DNA from 3 places in the Exiguobacterium sp. E17S genome. Region 3 is predicted to be linked to each of the others. Evidence: predicted binding sites of a transcription regulator. Region 3 holds the regulator's gene; each other region holds the start of a gene.
The links. The regulator LexA, encoded in region 3, represses DNA repair genes until DNA is damaged. The targets are predictions, from matches to a motif close to CGAACATATGTTCG.
Positions count from the first base shown of each region.

Region 1: AC3B4V_RS10090 (NUMOD4 domain-containing protein) is a predicted target of LexA. The motif match lies at 2,543-2,556, and genes of this name have one in related genera.
Region 2: uvrB (excinuclease ABC subunit UvrB) is a predicted target of LexA. The motif match lies at 2,649-2,662, and genes of this name have one in related genera.

Region 1 is NZ_JBYLRU010000002.1:171,728-177,117, reverse strand. It holds gene AC3B4V_RS10100 (hypothetical protein) at 1-168, shown strand, start outside; gene AC3B4V_RS10095 (methyl-accepting chemotaxis protein) at 258-1,907, shown strand; gene AC3B4V_RS10090 (NUMOD4 domain-containing protein) at 1,956-2,483, opposite strand; gene AC3B4V_RS10085 (shikimate kinase) at 2,616-3,194, shown strand; gene AC3B4V_RS10080 (GNAT family N-acetyltransferase) at 3,231-3,572, opposite strand; gene AC3B4V_RS10075 (DNA alkylation repair protein) at 3,573-4,619, opposite strand; gene AC3B4V_RS10070 (bifunctional transcriptional activator/DNA repair enzyme AdaA) at 4,616-5,390, opposite strand, start outside.
Region 2 is NZ_JBYLRU010000001.1:1,514,005-1,519,394, forward strand. It holds gene uvrA (excinuclease ABC subunit UvrA) at 1-627, opposite strand, end outside; gene uvrB (excinuclease ABC subunit UvrB) at 629-2,596, opposite strand; gene AC3B4V_RS07850 (PDZ domain-containing protein) at 2,802-3,965, opposite strand; gene AC3B4V_RS07855 (S41 family peptidase) at 3,988-5,390, opposite strand, start outside.
Region 3 is NZ_JBYLRU010000001.1:434,196-439,585, reverse strand. It holds gene tkt (transketolase) at 1-402, opposite strand, end outside; gene AC3B4V_RS02250 (DUF896 domain-containing protein) at 679-915, opposite strand; gene AC3B4V_RS02245 (YneB family resolvase-like protein) at 1,029-1,682, opposite strand; gene yneA (cell division suppressor protein YneA) at 1,728-2,015, opposite strand; gene lexA (transcriptional repressor LexA) at 2,227-2,841, shown strand; gene AC3B4V_RS02230 (metal-binding protein) at 2,873-3,457, shown strand; gene AC3B4V_RS02225 (MIP/aquaporin family protein) at 3,531-4,232, shown strand; gene glpK (glycerol kinase GlpK) at 4,276-5,390, shown strand, end outside.

The sequences.
Region 1 (5,390 bases), on a different contig from region 3:
CAAGCTGAAAAACGAAAAAGTAAGATGCCGTTCTTCATCATTCTTGTCATCGCTATCTTCGTCATCGTTGCTGCTGCGTTAATCATTTACGTCACATCTGAACCAAAAGAAGAGACACAAGCACTTATGACACATCTTGCGACTGTCCTACCAATTTACGTGAATTAGATTCACAAGACCTTTACACAAGCCGTACAACACCTTCATACATGTTGCTTCATCTCCTTCCGATAGGTACACGGGAGGAGATGTTTTTTATGCTTATGAAAAAACGATTACTGGCACAACAATTAAATGGATGGTTGATTCCGATCGTCGCCATCGGACTGATCGTGATCAGCGGTCTAAGCGTCTACGCTTCCTATCAACAATCCGTCGCAGCAACCGAGGAACGGCTGATGCGTGAATTAACGATGTTCGATGCGAATGTCCGGGCAACGTTTCTGGCGTACCCGGATGACGCAGCAGACCGCTCACGTGCCATTAAACGATTGCAACAGCAACAGCGAACCGACTTATCACGTGACGACTACACGGTTCGCTTCCAAAGCCTGAACACGAGTGAGGCGTTCCGACCGTTGACACTCGAACCGACAAAACGAAAACAACTACTGCAGCACTTAAAAAATGCGCGTACATATGCCTTTTCGTATCAAGATCAGTTTCTAGTAGCGATGACGATTCCAGAACTCGATGACGTCATCTTGCTGACGACCGATCGTGATAAATTAATCGCCCCCGCTCGAGATTTAGCTTGGACACTCGTCTGGGTCAGTGTGATCACACTTGTCAGCATCAGCCTCTTGATCCGCTGGCGGATTCAACGCCAACTGGCACCGTTATCGAAACTCGCCTTACAGATTGAAGAAGCGCATGCGAAGCGATCGTATCGTCCGTTAACACTCAAGACGACGACCTTTGAGTTACAACAGCTGACGTTTCAATACAATCAGTTGATGCAACAAATTAATGACTTAACGACGGAGATGCAACAAGCCAGTCAGGAACTTGAATCCGTCCAGCCCCACTTTTCCTCGCGCTTATCCGCGATGGATCAATCAGTCCAAGCTGTCGATGAAGTCGCCGGTTCTTTACTTGCGCAATCGACGCAGATGGATCAGACGATCGTCGCTTCGACACGTCTGACTGCCCAAGGACACGATGCGTTAAGCGAAATGCAAACGACACTTCTGAACAGTCAACATGCCGTAACCCGTTTTCAACAGACTGTTCAGACGAATCACACGACACTTGAGACCTTACAAGAGGAAAGCCAGTTGTTGAAGGAACAATCCACGACGACAGAGCAGATTTTGCAACAGACCTCACACCTACAGCAGCAGATGGAAACCTCGATTTCGCACATCCAGCGTGTTGCTGAAGAGACACGCCGTTTGTCACTGAACGCGCTGATTGAGGCAACCCGTGCCGGAGAAGCCGGTCGCGGCTTCACGGTCGTTGCCAAGGAAGTCGAAAAACTAGCGATCGATATCCGAACGAGTACGGACCATATCCGACAGGTCAATCAGACGTGGACGACAGGACTCGATCAAGTCGAACAAGCGCTCTCGCAGATGACGGAACGGTTTCTCTCGACGTCACAACAGCTCGAGACGGCAACGGAGCATTTAAAACAGATGCTAACCGAAGCGACGACAATCGAGACGACACTGGGTACTGTCGAACAGCAGCGTCAAATCGTCGCAGACGTCCAGTTAAACATGCAGGAACATCTACAGTCGGTTCAGCAGTTGATGTCAGAACTCTCGTCCTACAGCCAGGTCCTCGGTGATCAAATGCAACACCACGTCACCCAGCAGACGGAACTGAAGACACATAGTGCGGTACTCGAGTCGCGGATCAGTTCGTTGCAACAGACCGTTCGTGCCGGCGAACAATCGTCTTAAATCAAAGGAGCGTCTACCATCTCTGGTAAACGCTCCTTTATTCTGGTCTCAGCCGATATAACGTGCTTCCTTCTTATCGATGATGTTGCGAATCCGGTTCTCCGTCACCTGATACTGCTCTGCCAATTGACGAATCGTTTTTCCTTTTTCGTACTGCACGCGAATCGTTCGAATCTGAAACGGTGATAGCGTCACATGTTGATTTAACAAAAGATCAAACTCACCAAGTAGTTCGTTATACTGCTGATCGATTGAAGGCAGAATTTCTAAGTTCGACAACTGATCGTCAGCCCGTTTACCATTGCGCCGGACGAGTCGCGCTTCCGTGACGTCTGTCGTCAGAAAGGCTTTTGCGACAAGCAATCCGACTTGCATCCGCTCTCCTCGACCATTTTGATAGAGCGTGACTTTGCGGTATCCTTCCCGATTGAGCCGTGGACGGAGCAAGACACCTTTTCGGCGTTGCTGGACACCGCGACACGTCACGATCGTCCGGTCGAGCGACCTTACGCGACCAAGTGATGAGACTTCATATATACCTACATAGCCGATGACGGCTTTCCATTGTTCTTGCATGGTTGTCCTCCTTCAGACAAGGACACGACGGGACTTCATACTTGAATTATATCAAATTACGAACAAACGTTCTAGTGATGTCACTCGTCGGAATGTGCTATTCTTAGCAGAAAAAGGAAATGAGGTTCGTCCATGAAATTTGTCTTGTTACTTGGTCCACAAGCGGTCGGAAAGATGACGATCGGTCAGGAAATCGAACGGTTGACGGAGATGAAAGTTTTCCATAACCACCAGACAATCGATCTGTTATTGCCTTATTTTGATTTCTCTGAACCTGCACACCATCGCCTAAAAGATACGATCCGGCGCGAGATGTTCAAGGAAATGGCGAACAGCTCGCTCGAAGGCGTCCTGTTTACGTTCCTCTGTCTATTCGGCATCGAAGGCGGTGGTCTTGAGTTCATCGAAGAGACAGTTGAGTTATTCGAACAAGCAGGTGCTGACGTCTACATCGTTGAACTCGATGCGCCGGTCGCAACTCGCCTGCACCGAAACACGACTGAAAACCGATTGACGCACAAAGTAACGAAGCGTGACCTCGCTGCTTCTGAACAGAACTTACGCGAAACGGCGGACGGTTACCGAACACGTTCATTGCCAGGCGAATTGCCGGACGTCAACTACCTCTTCCTCGATACGGAACAGTTAAGCGCACGTGAAAGTGCGGAAGCGATTTGCGATCATTTCAACTGGTCCAAAACAACGGTCTAATCACTAAAGCCCCGTCCTGCTCAAGCAGGCGGGGCTTTAGTGATGGAGTTCGCGTTCATATCGTTTCACCTGCAACTGAAATCCGTTCCGACGCCAGACCGCCGCACTGCCCGCTTCGCCGTAAACACGCGTCAGTAATAACGTCCGCGCGAGATACGACAAAATCGACGTCAACGCTTCTGTGATGTATCCGTGCTGATCGTCCTCATCTGTCGTCGTGTAACGTAAGTTTCCGGTCGATCCATTCCATGTGAAGGTAATCGTTCCGACAATCGTTTTCTCACGCAACGCATGCAGCGTCCACTTGCAACCCGATTCTTCATCCGTTGCTTCAACAAACAGTCGTGACGTCGTAAAATCCGGATGTCGTCCTTGCATTCAGCTCTCCTCCTCGACCTCAAACGTTGCTGTCGCGTAAGCCTCTCCGTTAATCAAAATCGTTAATGTATGTGTACCAGGATAATGGACACGCGTCGTCATGTTCCGAAACGATTGGCGTCGTTCAACTTGTAAGACACCTTTAACTTCCCGCTCCCGCAGTTGAAACACCTTACGACTCGTTCCGCGTTGTTTGACGTAATCGATCGCGTATTCAAGACGCAGACGTTGTTCAACGGAACTGTGCACTTGAAACGAAAATTGTAACTCTTGACCAATCGTCACCGGTGAGACGACTAAGTCCGTCACCTCGACCTCACCTTGCGTAACGTGTCCGAACAACTGCAACACGTCTGGGTTTCCGCGCTTCAGTAACGTCCGGGAGGCGTGGTGCAAAATCCAGTCCGTGCTCGGATCTGTTCCTAAGTGACGTTCGATTCGCTCAATTAGATATTCCGGGTGTGTCTTTGAAATATCATTCAAGTGATTGGCGACACTTTTTCGGACGTAGAGTGACGGATCCTGTAGTAAGGCGTCAAGAATCGGTAATGCTGGACGCGGATCAGCAATCAGACGCGGGATCGCTTGTCCCCATGGTAAACGCGGTCGTGTCCCTTCGGACGCTAAACGACGGACGTGTTCATCGTCTGATTTTGTCCATTGGAGGGCCTGCTTGAGGAAACGTTCCTGATCAGCAAGTAAAAAGCGACGAACGGCGAACTCCGACGTCGAATGCGGCGTCAACTTGGCAAGTGTCGCTAACGCAAGCGTCCAATCAGCAAGGTCTGCCGTTCGTTCCACGTACTCCGGAAAAACGATCCCCGGTAGCCCGGTAAACTGCGGTGCGAGTCGCTCTAGTTCTCCCGCTGCGTCCGGAAACGGCGGCAAGATCGTCTCTAGCGTCTCCGCCACACGACGGACACGTTGCTTAAACGCGAGTTCTTTCCAGTCCCTCTGTTCGACTCGTCTTCGAAAATCCGGTACGTCGACCGCTGCTCCTAAGCGGTCGAGCCAACTCGGTGAAAATACATCTTTAATCAAACTCATCCTTCATCCAGTCCCCTCTGTGTACGCTCCAGTTTGAGCAATGTTTCCTTGCGTGCGAGTCCACCCGCGTATCCACCTAAATCGCCATTCGTCCGAATGACCCGGTGGCACGGAATGACGATTGCCAGTTGGTTCGCTCCATTCGCCCGTGCGACGGCACGAACAGCGGTCGGCTGACCGATCCGGATCGCCAGTTCTTGGTACGAGATCGTCTCCCCACTCGGAATCCGTTCGAGTTCTTCCCAGACGCGGCGTTGAAATGGTGTTCCGTACCGCATCAGTGGCGTCTGAAACGATACCGGCTCTCCTTTGAAGTAACGACGGAGCTCCGCTTCGATCTGTCCAAAGACCGGTGATTCCCCGGGAACGATGACAGCGCGCGCTTTTAAACGTAATTGTTCGATTTCCCGCTCCAGTCCACGTCGGTCGACGAACTCGAGCAGATGTAAGAGTTGATCGTCGGCAATCGCCAGCATCGAACCGAGTGGTGTATCAAGCCATTTCGCGCGTAAGACCTGCCCGTCAAAGCGCGATGGTGCTTGTCCGAGAATCCGTGCCGATGCCTCACGAAAACCACTACTCGATTCATAACCTCCAGCTAACTGTCCTTCGATGATCGGCTTACCGGTCCGGATCTCCTTCATCGCAAGCCCCATCCGTCGTGCCCGGGCATACGCGACGAACGTCATCCCGAAGCGTTTCTTGAACTGACGGCGTGCCGTTGATTCGTCGAGACCAAGTGCTCGGAAATCGGCTTCCTTGAATCGTTTG
Region 2 (5,390 bases), 1.1 Mb from region 3:
GTCGACGACGACTTCGATCGAGTGTTTCTTGTTTTTCTCAAGCGTGATCTCTTCGGCGAGATCCATCGTCTCTCCGTTGACGCGAACGCGGACGAAGCCTTCCTTCTTCAAATCGTCGAGCACCTTGACGTGCGTTCCTTTACGCCCGGAAACGATTGGCGCGAGGATTTGCAGACGAGTCCGCTCCGGCAACTCCATCACTTGGTCGACCATCTGACTGATCGTCTGGCTCGAAATCTCGATTCCGTGATTCGGACAAATCGGTTTACCGATCCGTGCGTACAATAGACGCAAATAATCATAGATCTCTGTGACCGTTCCAACTGTTGAACGTGGGTTTTTACTCGTCGTCTTCTGGTCGATTGAAATTGCTGGACTCAGTCCTTCAATCGTGTCGACATCCGGTTTATCCATCTGTCCGAGGAACTGACGGGCATAGGCAGATAAACTTTCGACATAACGCCGTTGTCCTTCCGCGTAAATCGTATCGAAGGCAAGCGATGATTTCCCTGACCCAGACAAGCCCGTCAAGACGACGAGCTGATCGCGGGGGATTTCGACATCGATGTTTTGTAGATTATTGACGCGAGCGCCTTTGATGATAATCTGATTTTTCTTTTCTCCCAACTTAGGCACCTGCTTTCAATTCTAATATGAGGTCGCGGAGCTCAGCAGCTCGTTCGAACTGCATGTCTTTCGCCGCTTGACGCATCTCTTGGTCGAGCTGCTCAAGCAACGTTTCGCGCTCCGGTTTTTTGAGTTTGTTGAACTTCTCGAGTTTTTCGACGGTGTCGTCGCTCTCGATCGTCGTACTGATGACACCACGGACATCCTTTTTGATCGTCTGCGGCGTGATGCCATGTTCTTCGTTGAACGCCATCTGGATTGCGCGACGGCGTTCCGTCTCATCGATTGCGCGTTGCATCGAATCGGTGACTTTATCAGCAAACAAGATGACGTGTCCTTCCGAGTTCCGCGCCGCCCGACCAATCGTTTGAATCAGCGAACGGTCCGAACGGAGGAAGCCTTCCTTATCGGCATCAAGAATCGTCACGAGTGAGACTTCTGGAATATCGAGTCCTTCTCGTAATAAGTTGATCCCGACGAGGACATCATATTTCCCGAGCCGCAAGTCACGTATGATTTCAATCCGTTCCAGCGTCTTGATCTCCGAGTGCATATAGTTGACCTTGACACCATTCTCTTTCAAGTAGTCGGTCAAGTCTTCTGCCATCTTCTTCGTCAGTGTCGTCACGAGAACACGTTCGTTCTTCGCGACCCGGTCACGGATGTTATCCATCAAGTAATCGATTTGTCCCGTGATCGGATGAATCTCGATCGTTGGATCAACGAGACCGGTCGGACGGATGATTTGCTCGACCATCTCTTTTGAATGTTCGAGTTCATACGGTCCTGGTGTCGCCGAGATATAGATCGCCTGACTGACTTTTTCCTCGAACTCCTCGAACCGTAACGGACGGTTGTCTTTTGCCGACGGAAGACGGAAGCCGTGATCGACGAGGACTTGTTTCCGCGCCTGGTCTCCGTTATACATCCCGCGAATTTGCGGCAGTGTGACGTGCGACTCATCGGCAACGAGTAAGAAGTCTTTCGGGAAGTAATCGAGCAACGTATACGGTGTTGCCCCTTCCGGCATCAAGTTCAAGTGACGCGAGTAGTTCTCGATTCCGGAGCAATAGCCCATCTCCCGCATCATCTCAAGATCATAGTTCGTCCGTTGTTCGAGCCGTTGCGCTTCGAGCAACTGATTGTCTTCGCGTAGCTTCGCAAGCTGGACCTCTAGTTCCTTCTCGATGTTCGCGATCGCCTTCTGCAGACGGGTATCCCCCGTCACGAAGTGGGACGCCGGGAAGATTGAGATGTGCTCGCGGTCCGCAACAATCTCACCTGTCAGCGGATCCATATCACGGATCCGTTCGATCTCGTCACCGAAGAACTCGACACGGACACACTGTTCGTCGCGTGACGCCGGGAAGATTTCGACGACGTCTCCGCGAACGCGGAACCGTCCGCGCTGGAAGTCGATGTCGTTACGCTCATACTGAATGTCGATTAGACGACGGAGCATCTCGTTACGCCCCATCTCATTACCGACACGCAGTGACAAGACGTGATTGTTGTACTCTTCCGGGTTACCGAGACCATAGATACACGAAACAGACGCTACGATCAAGACGTCCTCCCGTTCGAACAGGGCGGACGTCGCCGAGTGACGTAGTTTATCAATCTCATCGTTGATCGAAGAGTCCTTCTCAATGAACGTATCCGTCGATGGAACATACGCTTCCGGTTGATAATAATCATAAAAACTAACGAAGTATTCGACCGCATTGTTCGGGAAGAATTCCTTGAACTCCGAGTAAAGTTGTCCCGCTAGTGTTTTGTTGTGGGCAAGGACGAGCGTCGGTTTCTTGATTTCCTTGATGACGTTCGAGACCGTGAACGTCTTCCCGGTACCGGTCGCCCCAAGCAACGTCTGATGTCGTTCGCCTTGTTTTAGCCCAGTCACCAATTTTTCGATTGCCGTCGGCTGATCACCGCCTGGCTCAAATGGTGAAACGAGTTCAAAATCCATCGTTTGCTTCCCCCTCATCACGTAAAAAATCTATTTTTATTGTACCACTTTACGAACAAACATTCGATTATGAAGTGCTCCTTTTAGGAAGTTACCCTTTTTTTCGAAAATGCAAAAGTTTCTTTTTGCTTCGAGTGTTGATCCTCGATTTTTCTGCCGACAAAAAAATCCCCGTCACGGCTGTTCCGTGACAGGGATGTACTCGTTAATGCAAGGACCGCACTTTAGTGCGACCATGGACCGGCTCGTTGACGAACAGAATACCAAGTTCATGATGATCTTGTTCATAGAAGGCACGTTGCGCAAACCGGATGTCGCCGTTATGGTTCATGACTTCAAGACGCAGATACGGTTTGTGTTTTTGGATGGCTTCGTAGAACGATGTTTCCGAATCGACCTTCTCACCATTGACTTTATAAATCGCTTCGCCCGGAATCAAGCCCATCTCGGCAGCTGGTTTATCAGGTAGCGTTCCGAGTATGACGGCACCACGCGTTCCATTGAGGAACAATGGTGTCTGTGCCCGGTTCAAGCGTTTGACCCGCTGATGCAATAGGATGTGCAGGACGAGCAACAAGACGATCCCGTACAGCCATTCAGCTTGTCCGGTGACGTATGCAAGAACCGTCAATAGAATCGCGACGAGACTCGTAATCAACCGTCCTTGAACGAGCGGACGCATCAATTCTTTCGGCAACTTACCCGTAAAGAGGAAGCTGAAGCCGATTGGTAACCAGAGAACGATCGGAACGAGCTCTGGGAAGCTGTAACGTGGCCACCAAGCTTCAAGCACGTCGCCCGGAACAAAGACGAGCAAGGGCAATAGCCAAAGTTTATTCGCTGACAGCCCACCGATGAAGCGACCACGCTTCGAAACGACGAGTGACGGTGACAGGCGTCGTTGTCCGCGCCACCAGACGAGGAGACATTCCGCGACGAGCGTTAACGTCGCAAGCAATAAAATCATTTTCGGCTCAACCGCTCGAACTGGATCAAGACGTGAATCCATTAGGAACCAGCCGGCAAGTCCAAGCAAGACGATCGGCCAAAGCGGTACGTTCAAGCGAACGATCCCGACCAACAGCAAGACGCTCGAGAGTCCAAGTAACAACAGAGCGTATTGCGGCGTCAGCGTCAATCCGAGCCAGCCACTGGCGACGGATAAGACGAGACCAATTAGTAACCCGGGTAAAAGTGTTTCGAGTACATCGCTTCGTTTACCGTGTGTCCGGGAGCGAAATAGTCCACGTTCCCGTTTGACACGCCGGATGCCGATGACCCAACTGACAAGGAGTGCTAACCACAAGGTCGGACTGGCGATGAGACTAATCGCGGTCCAACCAATTTCATCGAGTAATTCCACGCGCATTCAGACCTCTTTCCATTCCTTATTATTGAGCAGCGACCTCGAGTGCTTTTTTCCGCTGGACGTCATTTTTGTCGTCCTCGAGTTTCTTCAGGAGACGCGTCTCCATCTCACCCGCTGTCTGCTGATCGATTTTTCCAGTGACGTCGAGTTTCGCATCCTTTTGTAAGGCTTCGACGGCTTGCTTCATCGTGTCACCAAAATACCCATCCTGTCCTTTTGGCTCGTAACCGATTGCTTCGAGGACTAAGTGAGCGTTTTCGACCGATTTACCGTAGTCACCGACTGCAAGTGACTTCTGATCAGTCAGGATCTTCGTGACGTTGAAGTATGCTGGTTGCTTGACTTCGATCGTCGGTTCGACCCCTTTTTTGTGAATCCAGTTGCCGTCCGGCGTCAGCCATTTGTTCGTCGTCAACTTCAAATCACTACCGTCCTTCAGATCATACGCACTTTGGACGATGCCTTTACCGAACGATTTCGTACCAACGACCTCAGCCCCGGCACCTTCCTTCAGACCGGCTGCCAGAATCTCGGACGCGGACGCGGATCCGCCGTCTTCGAGCACGACGATGTTATAAGGTTTCTTCTCGTCTGCCTTCCCGAATTCCTGCTGGCGCTCGCCTTTATTGTTCTCGACTTGATAAATCGGAACGTCCTTCGGAATGAACGGTGCAATCATGCTTGAGACAGCCGTTAAGAGACCGCCCGGATTTCCGCGAACGTCGATGACGAGTCCATCGATGTTTTGACTCTCGAGTTTCGCGAGCCCCTTCTCGAACTCTTTAGCCGTCGGTTCTGAGAACTGCGTCACTTGCAAGACGCCAATCTTCTTCCCGTTGACGTCCTCGGTCGACGTATAGACCGTTTCGATCGGAATCGTATCCCGTTTGATCGTGATGTCCATCGCATCTTGTCCACTACGTTGAATCGTCAGGACGACGTTCGTTCCTTTTTCACCACGGATTTTCTTGACCGCCTGATCCGTCTTTTGCCCTTTCGTCGACTTACCGTCGATTTCTAAGATGACGTCACCAGGTTTGATCCCGGCTTTTTCAGCGGGTGATCCCTTAATCGGTGAGACGATGACGATCGATTCACCTTTTTGTTCAAGCGTCGCACCAATCCCTTCGAAGGAAGACGATAGATTCGTATTGAACGATGCTGTCTCCGACTCGTCCATATAGACCGAGTATGGGTCGTCGAGCACTTCCGCCATGCCAGATAGCGCACCGTCCAGCAGTTCTTTATCTGTCACGTCCTCTAGATAATTCTGTTCGATCATTTGACGAACCTGATCAACTTTTTTCCAATCACCCGTCGCATTCGCCGACGACGATGACGTCGAGACAGGATCCGTTCCGCCAGCCGCTAACATTCCGACGGCGCCTGCCCCTAAACCAAGCCCGAAGGTACTGACCGCGATGA
Region 3 (5,390 bases):
AAGATGACGTTCTGCCATCGCCATACCAACTGCCATTGCGATCCCTTGACCAAGTGGACCTGTTGTCGCATCTACACCAGCCGTGTGACGGTATTCCGGGTGACCTGGTGTTTTTGATCCCCATTGACGGAATGATTTAAGATCATCCATTGATAGATCATATCCCGATAGGTGGAGGAGTGAGTAGAGAAGCATCGAACCGTGTCCGGCTGAAAGTACAAAACGGTCGCGGTTGAACCATTCTGGATTTTTAGGGTTGTGGTTCATATGATCCGCCCAAAGCGAGAATGCCATCGGCGCTGCTCCCATTGGCATACCTGGGTGACCCGAGTTCGCCTTTTGTACGGCATCAATCGATAAGGTACGAATCGTATTAATTGCTAATTGTTCTACTGTCGTCATGTTCGTCAAAACAATCATCCTCTCTCTTTTTCACAAATTCCTACTCATTTTAGCATACTCTTAAATGTGATACAACTTTTCTAAATAGTATGTCACATTAAAATGAATGCGCTATCTATAGCCGTTCTATCGACTCATACAGGATGCATGAATTGATGAAAGATCGTTATTAAGATGTATTGCTATCGTGCAATGTTTCCTCATCTAACAGCTCTAAACAAAAAAGAGGTCCGCTTAACGCGAAACCTCTTTCTTCTTATAAGAAGAAACAAACGATTATTGTTTATTCCGTTCTTCTTCTTGTGCTTGTTTTAATTTCTCTGGTGTTACGTCCGTACCTTCTTCATCGACGATTTTCATGCCCATGAGTTGGTTTTTGAACGATCCACGGAATGCTGCGAGATACGCTGCACGTAACTCTTTTTGCTCTGCCGCTTCTGCTTCTGATAACGGCTCGACTTTTGATTTATTCGCTAATGCATTGATTCGATCTAATTGTTCTTGTGATAACATAGAATCCCTCTTTCTGTACGACTCAAACTTGAGTAGTTCAATTGTATTCTTACTGTAAAAGAGCTTACTAAAAAAAGCAAGTTAACCGCGTCAGTCGACGGGTTACTTGCTTCTCATTCCGGGCTAGGCGTCAATTCGCGGTATTCAAGGTATCGACGATTGACCGTTGCCTTTGAAATATCATGTCCCATCCCGCGAAGCGTAATGGCGATATCTGAAAACGTCAGTCCGAGTTCACGGAGACGTACGATTTCTTCGATCGGTACGTCCTTTCGACTACGCCCAGCGTTCTCTCCTTGGCGATTCAGATTTCGTTCTGGGCGAAAGCCTTGTTCGACAGCTCGCCGCATGCCGCGTGCGATTTTTGCATTATGCAGTTTCCGTTGATATTCTTCCACTAGTGAGACGATCTCAAGGACCATCGCTTCTGCATCAGCAAGCTGGTATTCTCCATCAGAATCAAGTGTCATCAACCGAACACCGTGCTTCTTAAACGTGTGCAAAATGGCGATTTTCGCATTCCCTCGACCAATCCGTGTGTCATCCGTCACGAGGACCGCATCTACCGCATCACGTGTCACATGATCAAGAACCGTCAGCATCCCTTCCCGATCGACGTCATATCCACTCTCTTTTTCAGAGACGACATCCACGACATCAAAACCCTTTTGAGACGCAACCTTCGAAAGTTCCATCCGTTGGCGTTCAATCGAACTATCTTGTGCTTCTTTTTCGGTCGACACCCGACAATAAATCACGACCTTCATCGTACCTCACATCCCTGTTCGTTCTTTCACAACTTTTCCATTTTGTCATTGTTGTGCGATTGGTACAACGATTTTGCTTTTTGAGATGACGTGTTTTGTCTCGACATCATTATTTTTAATCAACCAGTTGACGTATTCTTCATCTGACATCGAACCATCATTGTAGACTTCAGCAATTTGTTCGACTGTGGCGTTCTCATCGACCGTAACGGAAGCAGTCATCAGTTGCGCCACTTTTTCATCCGGGCGCGGTGTGAGTAAAAAGATCACGAAGGCAATACTTAATGCATAGAAGAGAATTGAAAAAGCATGAGTACGAATCGTATGAATCATCATGAATCCCTCCAAATATGAAATGAATGAGTTAGAATAAATGTTCGCGGAACAATTGTTCGCATAACTCATAATAAACATAGAACCCGTGTTCGGTCAACACAAAATGTCGAACAATTGTTTGTACGCTCATTTGTTCTATGTTATAGTGAATCTAGAAACATATATTCTTACATTTCAAACTTCAATCCAGAAAGAGGTGGCAATTCGTATGCGGAAAATGTCTAAGCGCCAACAAGAGATTCTCGACTACATCGTCTCTGAAGTGAAACTGAAGGGGTATCCACCATCAGTTCGTGAAATCGGAGAAGCAGTCGGACTCGCGTCTAGCTCGACGGTACACGGTCATTTGGATCGACTCGAGAAACGGGGAATGATTCGCCGTGACCCGACGAAACCACGTGCGATTGAGATATTGCTTGATAAGCCTGAAGAAATCACGGAAGCCATCGTCCATGTTCCCGTCATCGGGAAAGTCACAGCGGGTCTTCCGATTACAGCGATTGAAAACATCGAGGAACAGTTCCCACTCCCTGCACATTATGTAGGAAATGAAACGGTCTTCATGTTGACGATCGATGGTGAATCGATGATTAACGCAGGTATTCTTGACGGCGATCGTGTCATCGTGCGCCAACAAAACACAGCAGAAAACGGAGAAATCGTCGTAGCTATGACCGAAGATAGCGAAGCGACGGTGAAACGGTTCTTCTTAGAAGATCAACAGGTACGTCTACAACCAGAAAATGACTCGATGGATCCGATGTATTTCGATAATGTCTCCATTCTTGGTAAGGTAATCGGCGTGTATCGGACGATTCATTGACGGAGGGACCAGTTACGACTGGTCTTTTTTCATGCCTTCAGGAAATGTACATGATACCGTCAATACCGTCGCACTGACGGGTTACGTTGCGTATTCGGTCGCAACGCAACAAACCGATTGGTTACCGACTGCCATCGGTATCGCTGTCGGTACCCTTTGGTTGTCACCCGACCTCGATTTAAAGTCAGAACCGTACTATCGCTTTGGACCATTTCGAGTTCTTTGGATGCCGTATGTCAAGATCATGCCCCACCGCTCGATCTGGTCGCATGGACTGATCATTGGAGACATCATTCGGCTTCTGTATAGTGCTGCGATTCTGATTCCCCTACTATTTTTAAGTCTATATTTTCAGGTTCTTGATTCTGCTACGATTGATTCGTGGTTCGCTTCCCTGCCTGCATTCGTCGTCGGTATCATGGTGGCGAGTACGATTCATATCCTACTAGATTATTCCAGCAGTTGGTTTCGACCTAAAAAAAGAAAAAAAACGTCGTCGGTAACACCTCTTTTGCTTGCTCGCAGGCAGGAAGAGGTGTTTTCTTATCCACTTTTTCGTATCTTTAAACATCAAAATAAAAAATTTCCATTCCTATATTTCAATTATATGTATTGAAAACGTTCTCAAATCGGAGTAATTTAAAGTAGAAAGGCCATTATCTGCTTTAATCCAAAGGGAGGGTTTTTGCATGAATAACTTTGTACTAGAAATGATCGGTACGATGATTCTCATCCTGCTCGGGGATGGAGTCGTCGCCGGTGTCGTCTTGAAAAAGACGAAATCGGAAAACAGCGGATGGATCGTCATCACGTTCGCTTGGGGTCTTGCCGTCATGACAGCAGCATTCGTCGCTGCTGAGAGTGGAGCACACTTGAACCCCGCATTGACGATTGCACTTGCTTTGAACTCTGACCTACCGTGGGCAGACGTTCCGATCTACATTGCCGGACAACTTGTCGGAGCTTTCATCGGCGCCATTCTCGTTTGGCTTCATTACATGAAACATTTTGAAGCGACTGATGATCAAGCCGCAAAACTCGGTGTGTTCGCAACAGGTCCAGCGATTCGTCATACGCCGTCGAACTTGATTTCTGAGATCATCGGGACATTTGTTCTCGTCTTCGGTATCTTGGCACTCGGTTTAACGACGTTCGGAGACGGCTTAAAACCACTCATCGTCGGTTTACTCGTCGTCGTCATCGGTCTATCGCTCGGTGGTACAACAGGGTATGCCATCAACCCGGCCCGTGACCTTGGACCGCGTATCGCGCACGCTATCCTACCGATTCCGAATAAAGGTTCATCTGACTGGGGCTATTCATGGATTCCTGTCGTTGGTCCGATCATCGGTGGAGCGATTGCCGTGTTCATCTATCAATTGATCTACTAAGATCACGTCTCACTAACACATACCGCTCAAGGGGGATTTCGAAATGGAAAACAAGTATATCCTAGCACTCGACCAAGGTACGACAAGCTCACGTGCGATCATCTTCGATCACGATGGGAAAATCGTCAACTCGGCACAACGGGAATTCAAGCAATACTTCCCACAACCAGGCTGGGTCGAGCATGATGCAAACGAAATCTGGGGTTCGATTCTTGCCGTCATGGCCGAAGCACTCGGAACAGCAGATATCAAACCTGAGCAGATCGCCGGAATCGGCATTACGAACCAACGTGAAACGACGGTCGTCTGGAACAAAGAAACAGGCAAACCTGTCTATCACGCACTCGTTTGGCAATCGCGTCAAACGTCTGGTATCTGTGACGACTTAAAAGAACAAGGTTTGAACCAGAAGTTCCGCGATAAAACAGGACTTCTGATTGATGCCTACTTCTCTGGAACGAAAGTCAAATGGATCCTCGATAATGTCGAAGGTGCGCGTGAGCAAGCAGAGAACGGTGAATTGCTCTTCGGTACGATCGATACGTGGCTCGTTTGGAAACTGTCTGGTGGAAAAACGCACATCACGGACTACACGAACGCTTCACGAACATTGATGTATAACATCTACGAACAAAAATGGGATGAAGAGTTACTCGATATCCTCGGTGTTCCTGCTTCCATGTTGCCAGAGGTTCGTCAGTCGAGTGAAGTCTACGACAAAACGGTACCGTATCACTTCTTCGGTTACGAAGTGCCGATCGCTGGGATTGCGGGTGACCAACAAGCAGCACTCTTCGGTCAAACGTGCTTCGAAGCGGGTGAAGGGAAAAACACATACGGAACAGGTTGCTTCATGCTCATGAACACAGGTGAGAAAGCTGTTTCTTCTGATCATGGACTCTTGACGACAATTGCTTGGGGCGTCGATGGAAAAGTGGAATATGCGCTGGAAGGATCGATCTTCGTCGCTGGTTCTGCGATCCAGTGGCTCCGTGATGGGCTCCGGATGTTGAAACACGCGAAAGATTCAGAAGGTTACGCAACGAAAGTCGACTCAACAGACGGTGTCTACGTCGTTCCTGCCTTCGTTGGTCTCGGTGCGCCGTACTGGGATTCAGATGTTCGTGGCGCAATCTTCGGGTTAACACGAGGAACAGA